Regions from separate parts of the Peribacillus sp. FSL R5-0717 genome, predicted to be linked through region 2. Evidence: riboswitches for the same ligand, from Rfam matches in the RefSeq annotation. Region 2 holds a riboswitch; each other region holds the start of a gene.

Region 1 (8,122 bases), on a different contig from region 2:
TGTGGACACCTTTGGTACAATCGACATCATGATCAACAATGCTGGTATTGAAAATGAAGTGCCCAGCGAAAAATTGACTCTTGAAGATTGGCAGAAAGTCATCGATGTAAATCTAACGGGGATGTTCCTGGCAAGCAGGGAAGCAATCAGTTATATGCTCGATCATGGCATTAAGGGCAATATCATTAACATGTCTTCCGTTCATGACCGGATACCTTGGCCTCATTTTGTCCACTATGCAGCAAGTAAGGGCGGAGTCAAGATGATGACAGAAACCCTTGCACTTGAATATGCTCCTAAAGGGATTCGCATTAATAATATTTCACCTGGTGCAATCGACACACCCATCAATGCCGAAAAATTCAATGACCCGAAAGCTAAACAAGAAGTCATCAACCTGATACCGATGGGATACATCGGAAAACCGGAACAAATTGCCGCTTGTGCCGCTTGGCTCGCTTCCGCCGAATCGAGCTATGTAACGGGAATGACCTTATATGCTGATGGCGGGATGACCAAATATCCAGGTTTCCAAGCAGGAAAAGGCTGAACTGAACTAATGAAAAGAACCACTCCCATCACAAACTTGGGGTGGTTCTTTTCATGACCCTGGACAAAGATGCTGCACAAGCTAGAAGCTTGCGGTCTTTTTCTCGGATTGGTTGTCCCTTTCGGATCAATTTCTGCATTGGAACCAACAAATCCTAAGTTATAATGATGTCAGTTATATTCGTTCAAGAGAAGGAAGTGACCTTGTGGATCCTTATTTTATACAAGTGAAAGCAAAAAATGGGGCATCCGTGATTCACTATATACAAATAAACCCGTAGAATAAATTTTACTCCTTATAAAATAGAAAAGAACGGTCATCCTAATGGAGTAATTTCAAAAATGACATAAGGAGAGAAACTACATGCCTCAACAACAAATTGATATCAATCAATTAAATCAAGCAAAAGCTAACGTTACCCTTACGCAAACCTTACTTTCACAAGCAATTGAAAAATCTTCCTCGGATCCAACGTTGGCACAAGAAGCCATTAAACAAGCGGCTCAAGAAATTGCCCAAGCCCAATCTTCCGTAAATCAGGTTTATAGTACAGTACAAGCTCAGCAAGCGGAATGATTTTGGGGATTATCGATTAATTGATTCAAAACAAGAATAAAGAGGCCTATATCCAAATTCAGGATTAGGCCTTTATATAACGAATGTATTGGGTGAATCCAAGCTTTTTCAACCCCACTTATTTAATGGCGGTATGCTTTGTGGGAACTTAAACGCATTGTATGGATCATACCTCGTTTTCACTTCCCTAAGCCGTTTGAAATTTTCTCCATAATATGCAGTTGGCCAATCTTTGATTAGAGTATCCGGCCAATTCACATAGTCACCGGTAGTAAATGGTGACAAGGCATGCTTCAGGTCCTTGATCCAACGAATGTTTAGCCGCTCTTCTTCTGGATTGGTCCATGTAGCCTGATACTCCTGGGCGATGATGGCATCTCGATAATAAAAAGCTGTCTCCTTTGGATCTTTAAGGCCCGCCACTCCTCCTAGGGATTGGTGCCAAATGGCTGCATTTTCATTTGGCGCATTTCCTAAAAAATGTTTCATAGTTACGATTGCTTGCTGTGGAAAAGCTTTTTCAATGAAAGATCCTGACCTCTTTCGATGCGCCGGTTGATTTCCAGCTGGATAATCAAAGAATCTTACGGCTTCAATATATGGGACTTCCTTTATCATGACATTTATTGGTGAGCCGGTTCTTGTCAAAGGCTTTAATAGCTGCTTCAATCTATGTGACGTTCCAACAAACTCACCTTTAGCAAAAATTTCGTTTGCTTCCTTTGCCTTGAATTCTATTTCTGAAGTTAAGCCTTCATCAGCTTTAGTGGCCCAATCCTGCCAGGCTTCAAACACCGCTTCGAAATCTTCCCACCCCCATGTGACGGAGAAAACGGAAACCCTTGATACAGGGGTTACCCTGAAAGTAAGAGAAGTGACTATGCCAAAGTTTCCCCCTCCTCCCCCGCAGCATGCCCAAAATAAATCACTATTGATTTTCCTATTCGCTTTAATGAGTTTGGCTCCCCTCTTTCCACAAGCCCTTACCATTTCTATTTCAAGCAGATTGTCACAAGTAAGTCCAAAGCGCCTCGTTAACATACCTATTCCACCGCCGAGCGTAAGACCTACAACACCAACACTGCTTTCGGTCCCTGCCGGAATCGTCGTGCCATAGTTCCATAACGTATTATATACTCGCCCTAAATCAGCTCCGGCTTCAATTTTTGTGATCATTTTTTCACGATTGACCTTGATATTGTACATTTCACTAATATCAATGACTAGACCGCCATTCACTAATGAAAAATTTTCATAACTATGCCTGCCGCTCCTAACCCGGAAAGGTGCATGATTTTCCCGGGCCCACTTCAATGAATTCAACACATCATCGGAATCTTGACAAAACACAATGACCTTTGGGAATTTAGAAAAACTTAAGTTATTATTTATCCTGGCACGCTCATACTCAGCATCATTAGGTGTAACGATACGCCCGGTAAGCTTTGTTCTTTCCAAAAGATAAACCCCTCCTCGGGTAAATATGTAACATCCTATGAAAAAAACTGGCATGAAGATACATTCCCCCTGCTCCTCCCCCTTGTTACGGGGGCAAATTAGCTACACCCGTGAGTTTTGCTGTTTTACTCGTGAATTCAACGTCTTCTCGTGAATTCGACGACTTTACTCGTGAGTTCAGCTGTTTTACCCTTGAGTTCGACGACTTTACTCGTGAGTTTCGCTGTTTTACTCGTGAATTCGACGACTTTACTCGCGAATTCCGCTGTTTTACTCGTGAGTTTCGCTGTTTTACTCGTGAATTCCACCATTGGTCTACAAGGACAAAAAAGGCCCTTCTCGAATTAGAGAAGGGCTTTTTACTAGAATTTCTTATCCTGAAATCTCATCATCGGATTTAACATCCAATGGTGTTCGTTTATCCATTTTCAGCATGTAATAACTTGCTATTACCAAGGCTAGGAAAACGATCCCGACAACCAAGGAAATTCTTGTACTAGGATTGATCCACATACCTACCAGCACCATCAGTAAAAAGGCTATTGTCGCATAGTTACTGTAAGGGGCCAACGGCATTTTGAACGGATGTTTCTCCATTTCAGCGGCATTTACCTTTCTGAACTTAAGCTCACTGATAAGTAAGACAAACCATGGAATCATCCCAGGCAAAACACTCGCACTGTACACATAAAGGAATACTTGCGGCGGTGCAAGGTAATTCAGGATAACCCCGATGCCCAACCCTAATAGTACAGCGATCGTGCAATATGCCGGAACTCCATTTTTAGATACTTTAGCAAAGACTTTCGGAGCTTGGCCATTCAATGCCAGTGTGTAAAGCATACGACCTGCACTGAAAATCCCACTGTTGCATCCAGACATCGCCGCAGTGATGACGACAAAATTAATGATGCCTGCCGCTGCAGTGATACCTATTTTGGCAAAGGTCGAAACAAACGGACTGCCTAAGTCATCCAGTTGATCCCAAGGGAATACTGTCACAATGACGAAAATGGCACCAATGTAGAAAATTAAAATGCGCCATATAATTGATTGAATCGCTTTTGTTACGGTCTTCGTTGGGTTTTTCGCTTCCCCGGCTGTGATGCCGATAAGCTCAACGCCTTGATAGGAAGCCACGACAAGCGAAAGCGCAAAGAAGAATCCTGTCCAGCCTCCCGTAAAGAAGCCGCCATTTTCCCAAAGATTCGATAATCCAATCGCATCCCCGCCATTCCCTATTCCAAAGAAGATAAGGCCCAGGCCGGCAACGATCATCAATATAATCGTTATGATTTTTATAAGTGCAAACCAGAATTCAAATTCCCCAAAGGATTTAACGGAAATGAGGTTGGCCGCTCCCAAGATGATCATGGCCACTACACCTGGTATCCAGGCCGGTAACTCCGGGAACCAATATTGCATATACAGCCCAACCGCAATGATTTCGGACATTCCGACGATTACCCATTGAAACCAATTGCTCCAAGCAGTCATATAACCTGCCAAAGGATGTATATAGGTGCTCGCAAAGGTTGCAAAAGAACCTGTAGTCGGTTCTAAATAAAGCATCTCACCCATGGAACGCATGATGAAAAATATAAAAATACCTGCAATGGCATAAGCAAGCATTACAGAGGGCCCGGTCCATTTGATCGTGCTCGCAGATCCCATGAATAACCCGACTCCGATGGTTCCGCCCAAAGCTATCATTTGAATGTGACGTGCTTCCAGCCCTCTCTTTAATTCCTTGTTCGACATGATTAACTCCTCCAGATGCAATATCGGTAATGCTTTTCTATCCTTACCACGAACTTATTAATTATTGCAGTTAGAAATGCTCTATCGAAAAAATATCAATAACACTTCATTTATGATTTCTTATCTTATAATAGTAAATATTCTGTAAAAATACAATTGTATTTTTGAAATAAACAGTTGCCAATAATATCTTGTTGATTTTTCAAATCTGAAAATATCATTTTAAAAAAATGATGTTCAGTATTTTATTATAGTGATCGTTCATAATGAGTAGAAAACAATCACTTCTGCTTAGACCTTATGTTAAATACAGACCACTATTAAACTACAGATAATGCCTGTTTCATTTCAAAAAATTTGTTGACCTACCGAAAAATAGATGATAGAATTCCAATATTATTTTATAAGCATAATGAAATGATCAAGCAGTGAAAAATCATCACTGACTGACATTTCTTCACAACCGCATACAAGCAAGCGATGAATGCTGTGGATGACACTATAGCAGGAGCAGCTTCTGGAGAGACTGTACAAGATGCAGCGCCGAAGGATTCACAATCTCAGGCAAAAGGACAGAAGAGTAACGAATGATATATTGTTATTCTGAGCCCTTTAAGAGATTGGTATTATCCAATCTCTTTTTTTAATGTCCATTTTGTGATTGGACTAAAACAACAAATGGGAAAGGCAAGCTGGACGACAATCACGTCCCTCTCTCCAAGACCATGCAGGTAAACATTCACTACCAAGACTATAAAAACGGGGGCGTACGAATTGGCTAAACAAGAATTAAAAAGAGATTTAAAAAATCGACATGTACAACTGATTGCAATAGGAGGAACCATTGGCACCGGTTTATTTTTAGGTTCCGGAAAAGCCATACAATTAGCAGGTCCTTCCATATTATTCTCTTATATGATAATAGGGATTGCCTTGTTTTTTGTGATGAGGGCCCTGGGGGAATTGCTTTTATCCAATGCAGGGTACACATCATTCACTGAATTCGCAACTGAATATGTCGGTCCATGGGCCGGCTTCGTGACCGGTTGGACATATTGGTTTTGTTGGATTATGACCGCAATGGCCGATATCATAGCTGTCGGTGTTTATATGCAATATTGGTTTGATGTCCCTCAATGGATTCCGGCTCTGCTTTGTCTGGTCATTCTGTTAGGATTGAACCTATTGACCGTTAAGATCTTTGGCGAATTGGAATTCTGGTTTGCCATCATTAAAGTAATCACGATCATCGCCTTGATCATCGTAGGAATTTTCCTTCTAATCCTCGGCTTCAATACCAATACCGGAACGGTTTCCCTAACGAACCTTTGGAATCATGGCGGCATGTTCCCCAATGGCATTTCCGGATTCCTGTTATCTTTACAGTTGGTCGTCTTCTCATTTGTCGGTGTCGAATTGGTCGGGGTTTCTGCAGCAGAAACGGCGAACCCGCGAAAGAACATTCCATCTGCCATCAATAAAATCCCTGTCCGGATTTTGCTTTTCTACGTTGGTGCACTATTCGTCATTCTCTGCGTCAACCCATGGACACAACTGGATGCCACAAGCAGTCCATTTGTAGAGGTCTTTGCGTTAATCGGCATTCCAGTCGCTGCAGGGATCATCAACTTCGTCGTTTTGACATCCGCTGCTTCTGCATGCAACAGCGGTTTATTTTCAACGAGCCGAATACTTTATACGTTAAGCAGGAATGGCGAAGCCCCAGCTAAACTGGAAAAATTAAATAAACACGCTGTTCCGGGCAATGCCTTATTCACATCCACAATCGTTGTATCAATAGGGGCATTATTAAGCAAGCTGATACCGGAACAGGCATTTACTGTCGTGACTACCATCAGTGCCATCTGTTTCATATGGGTATGGAGCATTATCTTGATCTCCCATATCAAATATTCGAAAACAAGGCCCGACCTAAGAGCCGAATCGACTTTCAAGGCTCCTTTTACACCTTTTATCAATTACGTCATTTTAGGCTTATTCCTGTTCATCCTTATTGTTATGCTATTCGCTGAAGCTACACGGCTATCACTGCTCTTGACCCCAATCTGGTTCATCCTCTTGGTGATACTATATAATTATCGGAAAAAAAGATAGCTAAAGGAAATAAAGCCTTGAACTCAATATGAATTCAAGGCTTTATCTGCATATGAACATATTAGGCCTTCGGCTTTCTGCACACTTTTGCTAAAATATATCAGGCAACTGCATTAAATTTTATATCAAAATAGTGTAAGCTAATATAGATTATCGGACCTTTTCCGTCATGTATGAATTTTCCATCCGGTTTGGTTCACCCATCCATCAGTGGCATTGAAGAATAAACACCCATTGGTGGGCGTTTCACTTTATTTAAAACGGAGGGGGTTGTTTAATGAAGATTATATATATTCTTACACTAGTTCCTTTTATAGGCATACTGGGATTTCTACCTTTTGTTAATAAAATAGAACCATATGTATTAGGGATGCCTTTCAATATGTTCTGGATGGCTATGTGGGTGGTCCTTACCTCTGCCATACTCGGCATCATGTATAAGCTGGATCCCAGGAATCGGGAAGGTGACCAGGAATGAATATTGCTCTCTTAATCATTTTAGCATTTTTACTTCTATCGATATTTTTAGGAATACGCTCTTCAAAAGGAAAAGATATGGACTTGGAACAATGGACGGTCGGCGGACGCGGTTTTGGTGCGATATTCGTCTTTCTGCTGATGGCTGGGGAAATCTATACGACCTTCTCCTTCCTTGGCGGCAGCGGCTGGGCTTATGGCAAGGGTGCACCCGCTCTATATGTTCTAATTTACATTACTTTGTCTTACGTATTATCCTATTGGCTCCTTCCGGAAATATGGAGATATGCCAAAGAAAATAAACTGATGTCTCAATCCGATTTCTTTGTAAGCAAATATAAGAGTCCCAGTTTAGGTATTTTGGCTGCACTTGTCGGTGTGGTGTCGATGATTCCAGTGATTGTCGTGCAGCTGAAAGGATTGGGGATCATTGTCTCAGAAGCATCTTATGGTGCCATCTCAATGTCTGAGGCAGTTTGGATGGGGGCGATCAGCCTTACCATTTATGTGATGATCTCCGGTATCCACGGTTCAGTTTGGACCGCTGTCATTAAAGATATCATGATGGTTGCCATAATAGGATTTTTGGGGATTTATCTGCCGATTCATTACTTTGGCGGATTTCAGCCGATGTTTGAAGCGGTTGATGCCGCCAAGCCTGGTTTTCTAAAGTTCCCTGATCAGGGGCTTAGCGTATCATGGTTCATCTCCACGGTAATATTGCTCGTATTCGGTTTCTATATGTGGCCACAAGTTTTCAGCGCTGTTTATTCAGCACGCAGCGGCAAGGTATTTCGAAAGAACGCCATCATCAGCCCTTTATATACACTCATGCTTTTATTCGTCTTTTTCGTTGGGTTTACAGCTATATTGAAAGTGCCCGGACTCGTTGGGGCAGATGCAGACCTCTCATTGCTGCGCCTTTCAATCGAGACCTTTGATCCATGGTTTATAGGCATAATCGGCGGCGCTGGATTGTTGACCGCACTGGTGCCGGGATCCATGCTTTTGATGAGCGTCGCTACACTGCTCGCGAAAAACGTTTATAAGGAATTTGCACCTGACGTATCCGATCGCCATATTGTACGATTGGCAAAGTTCCTTGTGCCAATCATTGCCCTTATAGCCGTCTACTTCACCTTAAACGGCGGTGAAACGATGTCGGCATTAATTCTTATGGGATAC
Region 2 (8,122 bases):
CCCTTCTATACGTTTTTCGAAGACAAAAAAACGACAAAACAAATGAAAAATAACAATAATAATACACGTGCAAAATTGCACTTAAAAATTATCACCTAAAGTTACAAAAAGGCAGCTTCACCTAATGGTGAAATCTGCCCAGAATGATATTGATTCATACATAAATTTGGGAAGGCATTAGAATCTCTAATTTGACAGCTCTTTTTAGATTATATGTTTCTGTCTAAAGATTTTTTTTACCAAAACCTGATTTAGTATGTTCAATTTTTTATAATTTACTAGTCATGTATTTAGGAGTATAAGTCTAACTAAGCCTAACCTACTCTAGATTTGCATGTCTTCCAAACATAGTTTGGCCGGCTAATTCCTTTTGCTCCATCACGCTTAATATGATAGAGTCGAATAATAACAAGAGACTTTGCTCGAATAAGGACCCCATAGGCTGTATAGTTTTGTAGTCACTGTCTGCACCAGCCTTAGGCTTGGCAGGTATTTTAATAGCTAAGTCGCTTATTTTTCCAATGGTCGAATCAGGGGAAATCGTGACAACTGCAACAGATGCTCCTAAACCTTTAGCCTTCTCCGCCATTGACACTAAACTTTTTGTCTCTCCTGAACCAGAAGCGATAATTAAAATATCATCTTTTTCTAAACCAGGGGTTACCGTTTCTCCTACTACAAAGGCATCTAACCCCATGTGCATCATGCGCATAACAAAAGATTTGGCCATAAACCCAGAACGACCTGCACCAGCCACAAAGATTTTCTTGGATTTAAGTATGTGATCCACCAATTTTTCAGCTTCATCTTCAGATATTAATTCGATTGTCCGATTTAATTCGTTTTCAATTTCAGCTAAATATTGAGTAGTCTTCATAATTCACATACCTTTCTTAAGCATAAGTCGCTTGTTTAATTAATTCTTGCATTTTCGCAGCTACTGCTTTTTTATTATCTTGTCCAGTAATGCCCCCGCCTACAATGACAAGATCAGGCTGTGCTTCAATGACTTCCGGCAATGTATCTAATTTAATTCCGCCTGCTATAGCAGTTTTGGCATTCTTAACAACGCGTTTGATTGTTTGAAGCTGTTCAAATGAGTTTTCTCCTTTAGCCTGGAGATCGTACCCTGTATGCACACAAATATAATCAACGCCCAGTGCATCAATTTCGTACGCACGTTTTTCGATATCTTTTACATTGATCATATCAACAAGAATTTGTGTTCCTTGTTTTTTAGCTTCTTCCACTGCACCCTTGATTGTTGCATCATCCGTCGCACCCAGAACTGTGATGATTGAAGCACCAGCTTCAGATGCCTTCATAACTTCATATCCTCCAGCATCCATAATTTTCAAGTCAGCCAATACTGTTAAATTAGGAAATGCTGCACTAACTTCTTTTACTGCTCTAAGACCTTCATTAATTACAACAGGAGTTCCAATTTCTACTACATCGATAAATTGCTCTACTTCTCTCACTACTTCTATTGCCTGTGGGATGTTTACAAGGTCTAATGCTAATTGAAGTTTCATAAATACTTCACTCCTTAAATAATTTTTGTTTGATACTACATTTATTGTATTCTGTAATTATTTAAATGAGAAGTACCCACTTTTATATCATATAGTGTTTAAAAGTATACTATATGTAAAGTGAAGAAAGGAAGCAAAAGGGAATATACCTAGAGTTGCTTATTGAAAAATTCGTTGAAGGATTGTGTTTCAAGCACTATTATGTAGAAGTTGTTAAAGGGAAAATGCGATTCAAAAAGATAAGCGTGATACTTATTCTTACCGGCAATTAAATTGACCGTAAAGTGAGCTTAAAGCAACTGATCTAATTCAGTTCGAATCATACTGTCCGGTGATATGGGTTAATAGGCTAAAAAACCACATGGGAAACCTTTATAAAGGTTTCTCCATGTGGTTTTTGTGTCCAAATTATCTAATTAACGTTATATTCCTTAATATGTCCACAACAAAGATAGCGCTTTCAAAAAGGAGGCAAAAAGGATTATTTTCTAATCCTTCATGAGGGAAGCTTTTTTCTACTAGAGGGACTCTTCTTTTCTATCTGCTTGGTTATTCAAGACAGTCTCCATATACTCACTGCCCCAGTCATACATGGATTCAAGAATTGGCATCAAACTTTCTCCTCTTTTGGTTAGAGAATATTCAACTTTTGGTGGAACAACAGGATAGACTTCACGGTGAACAATTAGGTCATCTTCGAGCTCTCGCAATTGGCTAGCGAGCATTCTCTGCGTAATTTCAGGAATCATAGATTTTAGTTCCCCAAATCGCTTGGTTCCTTCTTTCCCTAGATGCCACATAATAAGCATTTTCCATTTACCGCCAATAATAGAAAGTGTCAATTCTTTTTCACAGTAAAACGTCTTGTCACGCAGATGTCCCATTTATTTTCCCCCCAGGTCATAAAATAATAGTGTACTTTATAATACTATATAATAAAAAAGTGCGTACTTACAATTAAAAAATATAGATATTATACTTTTATATACATAGAGGATCATCACCGCAAGAACTATTCTTGGTACATCCATTAGAATCTTACTATACCATAATTTTGAAATCACGGAAGAATACGGGGGGATTAAATGACTTTTCTACGTAATAAATTTTTAGACAGGAATGCGTTTAAGTATCCTAAAATGACGGAAATGCATACTGTGACCCTTATTTAAAGCAACAGGGGCTTTAGATAAATAAGGTGAATTTTTATACTAATTAAATCTAACGAAGTTACCAATATGTAAAAGGAAAGATGCACAAATTAGAAGAACTCTATTCTAAAAAGGAGGCCATCACGATGAAAGTTGGATTAATCGGTTTAGGAAAAATGGGATTAAACTTAGGTCAAAACCTAATTGAAGAAAGCCACGACGTTGTGGCCTATGATTTAGATTCCGGTGCTGTAGAAGAAATGGAAAGATACGGAGCTAAGGGAACAACTAATATAGTAGAACTCATTAAATCATTAGAGCAACCCCGAATTATTTGGCTTATGGTTCCCCCAGATTCAGTTGATGTAGTAATTAGTGAAGTGACACCGTTTCTAAATATTGGCGATATTTTAATTCAATCTGGAAATTCCTACTATAAGGATACCATTCGCCGGTACAATAGGCTAAAGAGATATGGTGTGAACTTTATGGATGTCGTGTCCTCTGAAGGAAAGGAAGGTGCTCGAAAAGGTGTTTGTTTCAAGATTGGAGGAGACCTTGAAGCTTGGCGCATAGTAGAGCCCATTTTCAGAGATATATCTGTAGAAAATGGATATTTATATGCAGGAAAAGGAGGGAGTGGTCACTTCTTGAAAATGACCAACAATGGGATTGATAACGAAATGGATGACATTGGGGAAGGATTTGAATTATTAGAAAAAAGGGAACTTGACTATAACTCTGAGAATGTAGCAAGAGTATGGAAAAAGCGGTTTGGTTATTCGTCCAGGGCCTATGGATTTAACGGAAAGAGCATTTTCTAAGATGAAAAATTAGAAAAAAATAAAAAGAGTAGATATGGAATTCTTCTTGAGAAGCAAAATGGATGGCCGAAACTGCTTTTGATTTACAAACAGCCACTCCCGTCATCGCCATTTTCTTGATGAGCCATCGTTCATTAGGAAATCATTTAATGTTCATTTCCATCAGATCTAACATGCAAATGAAGGATGGAAAATTTTTCAAACAAAAGGAGGAAAATAAAATGGAAAGAAACAATACAGTTATTTTAAATGAAGTGATAGTAGGGTTATATAGCAATAAAGAATTAGATCTAATGTTAAATAAATTATCAAATTACTACCAAGTTGCTATAGCTGATTTTACTGTAAATAAAGTGAATCCAAATAGCTATAAAGAAATGATTACTTGATTGATAGTAGACTTAAGTCCATTGCATGAATACTTAAATTGGTGAACTGAGAGTCATATTAAATAAATAAAAGATGGGTTTTTACTTTACCTACCCAAACGATTACTTATCTCATTCAATATGCATCTGTCGGACAGGGAATGGAAAATCCCATTCCCTGTCCGGTGCTGATTCATACCCTCCCTATTTAAAATCAAGATTTAAACAGGGGTATTGAAAAAAAGGCATTTAAATCAAGGAGATGAAAAGTAATTACCTTACTATTAATACAGGGAAGTGGAGGTGGTGACTTAGTCGTAGAAAGTAAAACTGTAAGGTAAAGGAGAAGAATTCAAAATGAGTATGGAAAAGAAAATCAATCTAAAGAAGCCAAAGAAGTGGTGGGTATGGGTTCTAGCAATTATCGTTATAGCTAATATATCAAGTGGTTGGGACAAAGAGGAAGTTGCTAAGCAATCTTTATTGCTTCAAGGATTCTCGCAAATCTCGCAATACCTTAATTTTTTTTTTCAAACATCCATTGTTTAAAAATTTAGACAATATGTCCTTTCCCATCTTGCGCTTTTCTTAGCAACCGTTCAAAAGTGGAGCGGTTCCTAGATACAGAAACTTGTTGGGATTCAGAAAAGCAGTTAACAATTTTGATTTTTGCATAACGAATAACTTCTTATTTTATGAACTGTCAGAAAGATCTATACCGTCCATGTTTGAATTTCTGAAAATAAAGTTTTTTCAGATAATTATTGAAATTTTCATTTAAACCCGTTAACATGCAATTATAATGGAAGTTTATATAAGCGGATGATAATTGTGGGAGAGACCGAAGAAATCGATTCGGCACCGAAGGAGCAATTCCCAAAAAAACCTTGGGATAGAAACTCTCAGGTAAAAAGACTACAATTGGACGCACCTCTGGAGAGAGCTGAAAAGCCACCAAAGGGGAATCCTTTTGATGAAAGAATATTACAAGACAGATTGTTTTGTATATGTTTCATACCGAAGGTAATCTCTCAGGTAAAAAGGACAGAGGAAAGGTGGGATATTTATCCTGCCTTTCCTCTGTCCTTTTTTGTGAGGAAAGGGAGCTTGGAAGAAAATCGAGGAGGATATTTGAATATGAGTCTACAAAACTATGATTCAGAGATTTATAATGCCATGGAAAATGAAAGGGAAAGACAACATAATACGTTAGAATTAATCGCATCAGAAAACTTCGTAAGTAAAGAAGTGATGGAAGCCATGGGGTCTGTCCTCACTAATAAGTATGCAGAAGGATATCCAGGGAAGCGTTACTATGGAGGCTGTGAATATGTAGATGTGGTGGAACAAACAGCGATTGAACGCCTAACCAAGCTGTTTGGTGCTAAGTATGCAAATGTACAACCACACTCAGGTGCACAAGCAAATCTAGCTGTTTTTTATGCGCTGCTTCAGCCGGGCGATAAAGTGATGGGGATGAACCTTTCGCATGGAGGACACTTAACTCATGGTAGTCCCGTCAGCATCTCGGGGAAATGGTTTGATATTGTGTCTTATGGGGTGAGAGAAGATACTCACTTGATAGACTATGATGAGCTTGAAGCAATCGCGAAAAAAGAAAAACCAAAATTGATTATTGCGGGGACAAGTGCTTTCCCAAGAACAATTGATTTTGCACGTTTTAAAGAAATCGCCGATCAAGTTGGAGCAAAACTGATGGTGGATATGGCCCATATTGCGGGGCTTGTGGCAGCAGGTTTTCATCCATCTCCCATCCCATATGCGGATGTGGTGACAAGCACAACGCACAAAACTTTACGCGGTCCACGTGGCGGCATCATTTTAACAAATGATGAAGACATGATAAAGAAAATGAATAAAGCTATATTCCCAGGGATTCAAGGTGGGCCACTCATGCACATTATTGCGGCAAAGGCGGTTTCCTTTAAAGAAGCATTGCAACCGAGCTTTAAGATCTATGCCAAACAAATCATTGAAAACGCAGCAACACTTGGCGAAACATTAAAGAAAGCAGGCGCAATTCTTGTTTCAGGTGGAACGGACAACCATATCGTCCTTTTAGACGTTCGCCAATGGAATTTAACCGGAAAAGAAGCAGAACGATTACTAGAAGAGGCGGGTATAACAGTTAACAAAAACACGATTCCCTATGATACCGAAAGCCCATTTGTCACAAGTGGCATTCGAATGGGAACAGCGGCTTTAACGACACGTGGTATGAAGCAGGAAGAAATGGTTAAAATCGGAGAAGTGATTGCGGCTGTTTTAAAGAGCAATGGAGATACAGCTGTTCTAGAAAAAGTAAAAGAAACAACAAAAGCGATTTGTGACGGATATCCATTGTTTCAACAGTCTATAACGGTCTAAGAAGGGAGAAACAACATGGAATTCCAAAGTTGTTTTGACATTATCGGCCCTATCATGGTAGGGCCATCTAGTTCTCATACTGCTGGTGCTGTATCGATGGGGAGGTTCATTCATGAACTATTAGGTGGTTGTCCGGAAGAGGCGAACATTATTTTCTACGATTCATTTGCTGAAACGCACCAAGGTCACGGGACAGATAAAGCCCTACTTGGCGGATTACTGGGCATGGATACAGATGATTCCAGGATTAAAAATGCCATGGAGCTGACCAAAGAACATGGACTAGATTACGAATTTCAGTTTGAAGACAGCTGCCCTTATTTTGAACATCCGAATACAACAGTCGTTACGGCAAAACGTGGGGAATGGCTGGTAAAGGTAGGTGGAGCATCCCTTGGAGGCGGTTTATCTAAAATCTTTATGATTGGCGATGAAATGGTTGATATTCGTTTAAGCACTAGCGATGACTTTTCGGTACTCGCTACACATTATCATCCATATGTGTTGAAAAAAACGTCATTAGAGGGTGCATGATGGAAATTCGGTCAATGAACGAGCTAATTGAAATTTGTACACATAAACAGAAAACGATTGGTGAAGTCATGTTAATGATGGAAATAGAAAAATCGGGGAGAGATCAAAATACCATCATCAGTATGATGGAAGAACGGTTATTTAAAATGAAGGAAGCTGTTGAGAGCGGAAAAAAAGACGCCTCTACTGCACCAAGTGGCATTTCAGGTGGTGATGCCGTTAAAATGTACGATTACGTGAATCAAGGTAACCCTCTTTCAGGAAGTTATATTAGCGATGCCATGACTTTCTCACTGGCGACATCTGAAAGCAATGCGAGAATGGGAGTCATTGTCGCAACTCCAACAGCCGGAGCGGCCGGTATATTACCCGGAGTATTATTTTCGCTTCACAAAAATGACGGAACTTCCTATAGAGACTTAGTCATGGGATTGTTCACCGCAAGTGCCCTTGGGTATGTCATTGCCAACCGGTCCTTTATTTCCGGAGCGGCAGGAGGATGCCAAGCAGAGGTGGGTTCTGCAACGGCGATGGCGGCAGGGACCATTGTTGAATTAAAAGGTGGCACACCCAAACAAGCGGTAAATGCAACAGCAATTGCTTTAAAATCATTGTTGGGCCTCGTTTGTGATCCAGTTGCAGGGCTTGTTGAAGTGCCTTGCATTAAGCGAAATGTGATTGGCACATCCATTGCCTTTTCAGCTGCTGATTTATCTCTTGCAGGTGTTGAAAGTCGTATTCCATGTGATGAAGTCATTGAAGCCATGTACAAGATTGGAAAGGAAATGCCTCGAACACTTAGAGAAACAGCACTTGGTGGTCTTGCAATGACCGAAACAGGTAAAAGGGTAAAAGAACAGTTATTTAGCAAGAGATCTTAATTGGAGGTATAGCAATGAGCACAGCAACCGGATTGAAGAGAACACCGCTTTTTGAAACATATAAAAATTACGGAGCAAAAGTCATTGATTTTGGTGGATGGGAACTGCCAGTCCAGTTTTCAAACATTATAGAAGAACATGATGCTGTCCGAAAGGAAGCAGGACTTTTTGATGTCTCTCATATGGGGGAAGTGCTTGTTGAAGGGAAAGATGCAGAAAGCTATATTAATTACCTTGTCACAAACGATGTAACAAAGCTTAGCATTAATCAAGCACAGTATACTGCGATGTGTTATCCATCTGGCGGGACAGTGGATGATTTATTGGTCTACAAACTGAAAAATGATAAATTTCTTCTCGTGATTAATGCAGCAAACATTGAGAAAGATTACGACTGGATGAAGCAGCATATTAAAGGAGAAATGACACTTCGTAATATTT
Region 3 (8,122 bases), on a different contig from region 2:
CCCCATGATTCCGTTTGGAAAGTGCAGTATAGTGACGCATGATATCCAGTTCGGACACCTCAGGAAGCTTTGCCTCTTCTTCACGGATGTAGTCGGCAGGAAGAATTTCTTCGAGCGGAATAGTTGCAACATCCATTTCTGGCAGACTGTACCCGATCCGGCCGGAAGTACTGATTTCAAAAATGAGTGATTGATCTTGATTATTCATGTTGATCCCCCAATTCCTGCGCAAGTGCATCAATTTCTTCTTTTGTTCTTAGTTCAGTTACCGCAACCAGCATATGGTCTTTCAATTCAGGATAAACCGTTCCTAAATCGAAGCCGCCGATCATCCCTTTTTCAAAAAGGTTTTTATTGACCTCTGAAAACGGAGCAGGCAGTTTAATGACAAATTCATTAAACGAAGGACCGTCGAAAATCACTTCCACCCCTTTTGCCATAATTGCTTTTTTCGCATAATGTGCTTTTTGAATATTTTGCACGGCCATTTCTTTGACACCCTTTTTCCCAAGCGCGGTCATTGCAACAGAAGCTGCCAAGGCATTCAAAGCTTGATTGGAACAAATGTTGGATGTGGCTTTGTCACGGCGAATGTGCTGTTCACGGGCTTGAAGCGTCAGGACAAACCCTCTTTTTCCATTCTCATCGACCGTTTGACCGACGAGTCTGCCCGGAACTTTCCGTACAAGTTTATTAGTAACCGCAAAATATCCACAATGAGGGCCACCGAATGCCGCTGGAATGCCGAATGGCTGAGCATCCCCCGTTACGATATCTGCACCGAGTGCACCAGGGGATGTCAAAGCTCCCAATGCAAGCGGATTACTGGAAACGATAAACATGGACTTGACGCCATGAATGATTTCTTCCATTTCTTTCAATGGCTCGATCCGGCCAAAAAAGTTCGGGTATTGCACGATCACTCCGGCAATGTCATCATTCGCCAATTCCCTTAAAGCAGCTAAGTCCGTCACACCGTCTTTATGAGGAATTTCGATCACTTCCACGCGTTGCCCTTTTGCATATGTCTTCACAACTTCTCTTGATTCAGGATGAACGGTTCCTGAAATGAGAATCTTCTTCCGCCTTGTCTGTCCTGAAGCAAGCATCGCTGCTTCAGCCAGCGCCGTCCCGCCGTCATACATGGAGGAGTTAGCCACATCCATGCCCGTCAATTCACATATCATCGTTTGATATTCAAAGATTGCTTGAAGCTCGCCCTGTGAAATTTCAGGCTGATACGGTGTATACGCCGTATAAAACTCAGAACGGGAAAGAACATGATCGACGATGACCGGCGCGTAATGGTCATAGACACCCGCACCAAGGAAGGAAGCATAATTTTTAAGGTCCGCATTCTTTGCAGCAAGCCTTGATAATTCTTTCATTAATGCAGGTTCCGATTTAGCAGGCTTGATATCGTATTCTCCTTGAAAACGAACGCTTTCAGGGATATCATTGAAAAGTTCTTCAGCAGCGGATACCCCTATCGCTTCCAGCATTTCTTGTTTATCTTGCTCTGTCATGGGTAAATAACGATGTTTCATCTAATGACCATTCCCCTCTATTTACGTGGTTTTTTATAAAAAGGTGTTTGTATTATAACGGCTTTCAAACGTTTGGAACGGATTTCCACTTCGACTTCCGCATCCAGCACCGAAAATTCCTTATCGATAAGTACCAATCCAACGTTTTTCTTCAATGTTGGCGATTGGGTACCAGTCGTGACCTCGCCAATGACTTCATCTCCGCTGTAGACCTTATACCCATGACGTGGAATGCCACGGTCAATCATTTCAATTCCCACAAGCTTCCGGGGAGCCCCTTTTTCCTTTTGCTCAGCAAGAACGGCTTTCCCGAAAAAATCAACTTCCTTATCCACTTTTACTGCAAAACCAATCCCGGCTTCTATCGGGGTGATGTCCGCCGAAAGCTCCTGCCCATACAGCGGCAGTTTCGCTTCAAAACGCAGGGTATCACGAGCACCTAAACCAATCGGCTGAACCCCCTCTTCCTTACCGGCATCCATAATCGCCTTCCAGAGGGCAGGACCATTTTTACTGTCGCTATATATTTCAAAACCATCTTCACCAGTGTATCCAGTACGGGATACCAGCGTGGAGATACCGTTAATCATGACATTATCCTTGAACCTGAAAAATCCAATTTCACTTAAGTCAGTACTTCCGGATAGTTTTTGTAATATCTTCTCTGCAGCTGGTCCTTGAAGTGCCAGCTGTGTATAGTCACTTGATACATTCGTAATTTGCGCATCTTCCGTTAAATTAGCTTGCAGCCAATTGAAATCTTTTTCTGTATTCGCTGCATTGACCACGAGCAGATAGTCGTCCTCAGCCCTTTTATACACGATAAGATCATCAACCGTGCCTCCGTTTTCATAACACATGGCGGTATATTGGGCACCGCCCTGTTGCAGCTTTGATATATCATTGGTCAGCATCTTCTGTAAAAAGGAAAGGCTCCCAGGCCCCTTAACATCGACTTCCCCCATATGGGAAACATCAAATAACCCCGCTTTTGTCCGTACGGCTTCATGTTCATCCTTTATACCCGAAAATTGGACAGGAAGTTCCCAGCCGCCAAAATCAATCGTTTTACCTCCGTATTCACGATAAATCTCAAATAGTGGTGTTCTTTTTAAATTGGTCAAAAAATGACCCCCTTCAGATTTTTTTAAAAATTAATTGGCTTCATTATCAAAAGCTTCTTGTCATTACGCATCAGATATATCCTGATTCATGATGTGAAAAAAGCACAAAAAAGGACAGAGAAAGCCCGTTTGAGCTTTTTCTCTGTCCTGAAACCTGAAAGTTTACCTATGTAATAGGTTTTCCCCTTTGGTGGCCGTCCCATAACGGGCGGCGCTCTCCAGAGTTGCGTCCAATAAGAGTTCTTTTGCCTGAGAGATTCACTGCTAAGTTTGCTCCTTCGGCGCTACATCCGTAGTCTCTCCCCTTATCTTCACCCGCATATAAATGGTCTACCATTGAAAGGAAGCGGATAAGCCCCAAGCATCGGTAAAACCTATGAGCATAAATGGAATGCATTCTCTGCCAATTCTCCTAAAACTTCAGAAACCGTTTGACTGATCTCCTTCAGTAATCTTGGATAAATTAGGAGCCTATAGCCCATACTAAGAAAACGCGAACTGCAAAATCGATGTACAAAAATTCTTTGTAGCGTTTGGAAATTGGAATTTTCTAAATATACTTATATCCTACCCTAAGAAACTTATCTCTGCAATATTTTTTGAAAAAGAAATATTTTTCTTACTTCACATATGAAATGTTCGGGTTTTGACCTTATATTAAGGAAATTATGATTTAAGAGGGAGTTATTTCTATGAAAATCAATATATCCTTCAATTCTGAATGGAATGACGAGTTTCTGCAAAAGATGGAAAATGACGGTCCATGGGGAAATTGGGAGCTTTATAAGTTGGCGGTTCAAATGGAGGAAAACCTTATCATCCCTGATTTTGAAGGTTTACAGGCGCCCAAGCACCTTCCTCAGCTAACCCCGCTTCCCCATCAATTGGAAGCGGCGAAGCAAGTAGTGGAAAAGATGAATGGAAAAGCCATTTTGGCTGATGAGGTAGGGCTGGGAAAAACAATTGAAGCAGGCTTGATCCTAAAAGAGTATATGATTAGGGGCCTTGTAAAAAAAGTATTGATCCTTGTTCCGGCTTCCCTTGTCACACAATGGGCATTTGAATTGAATACCAAGTTTCATATTCCGGCAGTCGTTCAGAGAAAAAGTTATGTCTGGGACTCCTGTGATGTGGTCATTTCATCCATTGATACAGCGAAACGCGCTCCACATCGAGATATCATCTTTACTCAGGAATATGACTTCATCATTATTGATGAAGCTCATAAACTTAAAAATAATAAGACGAAGAACTATGAATTCGTCCAAAATCTGAAAAAGAAATTTTGTTTACTCCTGACAGCCACTCCGATTCAAAATAAAGTCGAGGAGATATTCCACCTCGTTTCGTTATTGAAACCGGGCCACTTGGGAAATGCTTCGCTCTTTTCGGAAAAGTATAAAGGGAAAGGCCGGAACATCATTGAAGATGAACACCTAAAGGAACTGGTCAACACTGTCATGATTCGAAACCGGAGGGCCGATACTGGCATCGAATGGACAAAACGGCATGTAGAAACCATCACCATTGAATTTTCTCCAACGGAACAAGCATTGTATGATGCTGTTTCCAAATTCAAGCCAATTTCGGATGGATCAAAAGGAAGCGCGTTTTCGGCTCTCACTCTCCAAAGGGAAGCATGCAGCAGCAGAGAGGCTGTCTTTTATACATTAAAGAATATGAGAGATAAATACGATCAGCCTTCCCCTGATTTTTTGGCAAAGCTTGATGATTTATTTACTAAAGTGAATGAAACGGTCCAGAACTCAAAGGCTGAAAAAGCTTTGGAACTGATCAAGAAAATTGATGACAAAGTGATTATCTTTACGGAATATAGGGCGACTCAACTATATCTCCAATGGTACCTACAGCAGAATGGAATTTCTTCTGTTCCTTTCAGAGGCGGTTTTAAGCGCGGAAAGAAAGACTGGATGCGTGAATTATTCCAAAAGAATATTCAGGTATTAATCGCAACAGAAGCTGGCGGGGAAGGGATAAACCTTCAGTTTTGCCATCACTTGATTAATTTTGACCTGCCCTGGAACCCAATGAGGCTTGAACAGAGAATTGGACGGATTCACCGCCTTGGTCAGGAAGAAGATGTGATGATTTATAACTTTGCCACGAAAAATACAGTTGAAGAACATATACTGAAGTTACTATACGAAAAAATAAATTTATTTGAAAAAGTAATCGGTGAATTGGATGATATTCTAACCAAACTGGATATTAACAACATTGAAGAATATTTAATTGATGTGGTCGGCGAGTCCAAAACAGAAGGCGAAATGAAAATCAAGATGGATAATTTTTCATCGTTGATCCAATTCGCTCAATCAATGAAGGAAGGTGAGGTTCATGCAGCAACGGGAAATTCATGATTTTTTAATCACTTTCTTTAAAGCCAATGATTGTGAAATACTGGATAATGCACCAACCCATCTTACAGTGCAATTGACGATTGAGATGGATAAAGAGTTAATGAACAGACCCTTTTATTGGCATTATCTAGAAAAAACAGGAGGTGTTCCGAACCCGGCACAAATCACTTTCATTACCGATCCAGAACAAGCTCCATCCGATTTAAAAGGAGAAATGATTCATTTTGGCTCCCCTCGTCTTCACCAGATTATTCAATCAACCAAAAAGCTGGCAGGGTATACTAGACTTTTTGAGAATACGCCTCCATCAAAAGGCAGAAATAATCCTTTGTTTCCTTGGCTGACCCTGAATGTGAAAATATCCTATCAATGCGACCGCAAAAAAGATACTTTCATGTCAATCGGATTGAATTTAATCTCGGGTGAAATAATGGAAGGGTTTCACCATCGGGTTTTACCTATTAACGTCACCCCGAAAATACCGGATTACTCCTTTACGCTTTCACCTCTGATCATGCCCAAGAGTGGATTGGCAAGACTTGATACATACATCAGAACCAGTTTCGAGGATGATGACCATTCCTGGGCGGAGGAAGCAATGCTGCGCTGGCAGAATGACTTGAATTTATTGGAGCATTTTTACAAGGATATGGACGAAAAAAGTGAGAGCTATTATACCGAAAAAGAAGCACTAAAAGCACAATATGAACCCAACATCAGAATATCCATCATCAACGGAGGATTATTTTACCTTTCAGATAGGGCGTTGGGATAAGTAAATAACTAAAAAACAGATGTCCAAGTTCAGGACATCTGTTTTACTTTTTGATCGTTTTCCTTATAAACATCGACAAAGCAAAAGGGACAATGCCAAACCAATGTGACATACCCTGGTTTTTATCCTCTTTTCTGTGAAGGCGTTTTTCCTTTCGTTCTTTTTTCGTCAGATTGAAATACTCGACAAGCTGCTGCGTCAGATATTTAATATAAGCGTTTGTAGACATATAAAATCATCACCCTACGCAAAGTATGTCCGGTTTACGCTTTTTTTATTCCTTTCCTTGCTCCCTTCACCGTAAACCTGTCGCGTTCCCTAATAAAATGTTGTTGATTTTGCTATTACACAGCTTGCTTCTCCAACCATTCTTTCACTTCCCCCGCTTCTTTATCGTATTGAATGATGACCCTGCCCTCTCGATCATTTTTAGTTTTGGAAGAAAACTCGATATAGACGTAAGGACCTTCTTGCTTCATTAAGGAATATCGCACCACACCATTGGGATATGATATTTCCCCTTGGATGATTTTCGGAATCTCTTCGCCCCACTCTGCCGTCACATCCTTGATGGCTAGATGGACAAGATGGTCGGCCACAAGTGACTCTTCCACTTCTTTATAAAACTTTTTATCAATGATAAACTGGTCGATCATTAGTATCGTGAACATGATGAAAACACTCGCCACAATCATGACCATCGGGAAAACGACTCCTTTTTGATTATTCATCAATTTTCGTATCATTCCTAAAGAAAGGATGAAATCTTCGACTGAAAGTGGTCCCTGCTTTATCCGTTATATTTATAACAATGACACTGCCATCCTTATTGACCTGGAATTCCGAAATGTTCTGCAAGATGACCTCATGCCCCATACCATCCACTCGTCTTCGGACCTTATCTTCATATTGTTCCAGCGATGCTAATTGTTCACCTGAAAGCAAATATAATTTATTTCCCATTACATCTTGTGCTTTGGAACTCCGGACCTCCTGCTTCACTTGCATGGTAAAGACCTCCCACTCCTTAGGATGCAATTTATCAACGGACCTCATCTGGGTGTGTATGATCGAGAAGAGCTGCAGAACAAAAAGCGACGTCGTCATTAAAATCAATAAAGAAAAAAGCAATTCGATCATCGTAAAGCCATCATTTTTTCGCAGCATCACAAATGGATTCCCAATTACCCGTTTCATGTTCATAGCGTACACACCCTTCAATCATTCCCGGGAAATCCCCATGGTCCTTCCAAAACAATTCAAAGCTTCTTTTTTTGTAAATGATTTCCTGACCAACTGCTTGAATCTCCCCATCCATGAACGCCGTCAATCTTTCATATAATAAATGGTGGGCTTCGGTCCTTACGGGAATATCTTTCCGCTGCGTCAATACCTCTTCAAGAATTGGTAAAATGGCAAGGGCCAGTAATATACAAATAGAAAATGCGGCCATCAGCTCAAGGTAGACGTACCCTTTACAATTTCTCAATCCGGAACCTCCCTTTACCGATATTGAGGACCAGCTTGTACTTTCCCTTTGATGTATCAATCATAATCGTTCCGGCTTTGGATGCATTTCCATATTGATTAAAATGAAAGCTGAACCCCAAAGTGCCGCTTAAAAACTGGATATCCTCTGGTATGCTTCTCTCTAAAACGATCCCCTCCTTATAAGACGAAACGGTATAAATCTTTTCGGTATTATCAATATGGAGGTAAATCAAGCTCTTATGACTGATGGCATACTGTTGAGCATAGAAAAGATCTTCATGAAATTGTGAAAGAAAAAGCCTATTTTCCATTCCTTTAGTGAAGCTTGGATATAGATTAGGACCGATGGAAATTAGGAGTACAAAAATAGCGAGGACAATAAGGGTTTCAGATAGTGTATACCCACCATCGGAATGCCGTATATTCACTTCTCTCCTACTCAACGACCGTTATCTTTCCTTTACTATCCAAACTAATTTCATCCCCATTAGGGCAGGATGTCTGTTTGAGATAGCCTTGACTTTCCAATTCACCGATACTTTCGGGCAGTTTAGCATTATCGATTTCATAAGCCTGCACCTGTGCTTGGGCCATCTTAACGAAAGCTTCACATCCTTTAGACTGGATTGTGGATTGGTTTTTCGTGATATTGGGGATTGTTATAATCAAAAGGATGGATATCACCAGTAAAACAATAAGCATTTCTATTAGGGTAAAACCACGTTCATTCATCACTTTCTTCAACATATCATCATGCTCCTAAAAGCATCTGAATACCAGATGACCTTCGGGCATTTTCACCTC

The links. Region 2 has a riboswitch for glycine ahead of glyA (serine hydroxymethyltransferase). Riboswitches for the same ligand answer to the same signal wherever they lie in the genome.
Region 1: another riboswitch for glycine. It lies ahead of NYE65_RS15900 (amino acid permease); the one in region 2 lies ahead of glyA (serine hydroxymethyltransferase).
Region 3: another riboswitch for glycine. It lies ahead of gcvT (glycine cleavage system aminomethyltransferase GcvT); the one in region 2 lies ahead of glyA (serine hydroxymethyltransferase).

The regions. Positions count from the first base shown of each region.
Region 1 covers NZ_JBBOOF010000001.1:3,277,874-3,285,995, reverse strand. The annotation lists gene NYE65_RS15925 (glucose-1-dehydrogenase) at 1-550, shown strand, start outside; gene NYE65_RS15920 (hypothetical protein) at 914-1,126, shown strand; gene NYE65_RS15915 (FAD-binding oxidoreductase) at 1,235-2,584, opposite strand; gene NYE65_RS15910 (hypothetical protein) at 2,722-2,892, opposite strand; gene NYE65_RS15905 (amino acid permease) at 2,957-4,345, opposite strand; glycine riboswitch at 4,853-4,931, shown strand; gene NYE65_RS15900 (amino acid permease) at 5,120-6,460, shown strand; gene NYE65_RS15895 (DUF3311 domain-containing protein) at 6,738-6,938, shown strand; gene NYE65_RS15890 (sodium:solute symporter family protein) at 6,935-8,122, shown strand, end outside.
Region 2 covers NZ_JBBOOF010000002.1:89,381-97,502, forward strand. The annotation lists gene hxlB (6-phospho-3-hexuloisomerase) at 320-877, opposite strand; gene hxlA (3-hexulose-6-phosphate synthase) at 894-1,535, opposite strand; gene NYE65_RS26265 (winged helix-turn-helix transcriptional regulator) at 2,054-2,419, opposite strand; partial or broken gene gnd (phosphogluconate dehydrogenase (NAD(+)-dependent, decarboxylating)) at 2,833-3,653, shown strand; gene NYE65_RS26275 (hypothetical protein) at 4,236-4,427, shown strand; glycine riboswitch at 4,701-4,806, shown strand; glycine riboswitch at 4,809-4,929, shown strand; gene glyA (serine hydroxymethyltransferase) at 5,016-6,266, shown strand; gene NYE65_RS26285 (serine dehydratase beta chain) at 6,282-6,800, shown strand; gene sdaAA (L-serine ammonia-lyase, iron-sulfur-dependent, subunit alpha) at 6,800-7,681, shown strand; gene gcvT (glycine cleavage system aminomethyltransferase GcvT) at 7,696-8,122, shown strand, end outside.
Region 3 covers NZ_JBBOOF010000001.1:660,655-668,776, forward strand. The annotation lists gene gcvPB (aminomethyl-transferring glycine dehydrogenase subunit GcvPB) at 1-208, opposite strand, end outside; gene gcvPA (aminomethyl-transferring glycine dehydrogenase subunit GcvPA) at 201-1,547, opposite strand; gene gcvT (glycine cleavage system aminomethyltransferase GcvT) at 1,565-2,671, opposite strand; glycine riboswitch at 2,812-2,895, opposite strand; glycine riboswitch at 2,899-2,986, opposite strand; gene NYE65_RS03245 (DEAD/DEAH box helicase) at 3,364-5,052, shown strand; gene NYE65_RS03250 (YqhG family protein) at 5,030-5,827, shown strand; gene NYE65_RS03255 (YqzE family protein) at 5,871-6,056, opposite strand; gene comGG (competence type IV pilus minor pilin ComGG) at 6,172-6,558, opposite strand; gene comGF (competence type IV pilus minor pilin ComGF) at 6,551-7,030, opposite strand; gene NYE65_RS03270 (hypothetical protein) at 6,978-7,316, opposite strand; gene comGD (competence type IV pilus minor pilin ComGD) at 7,303-7,746, opposite strand; gene comGC (competence type IV pilus major pilin ComGC) at 7,754-8,065, opposite strand.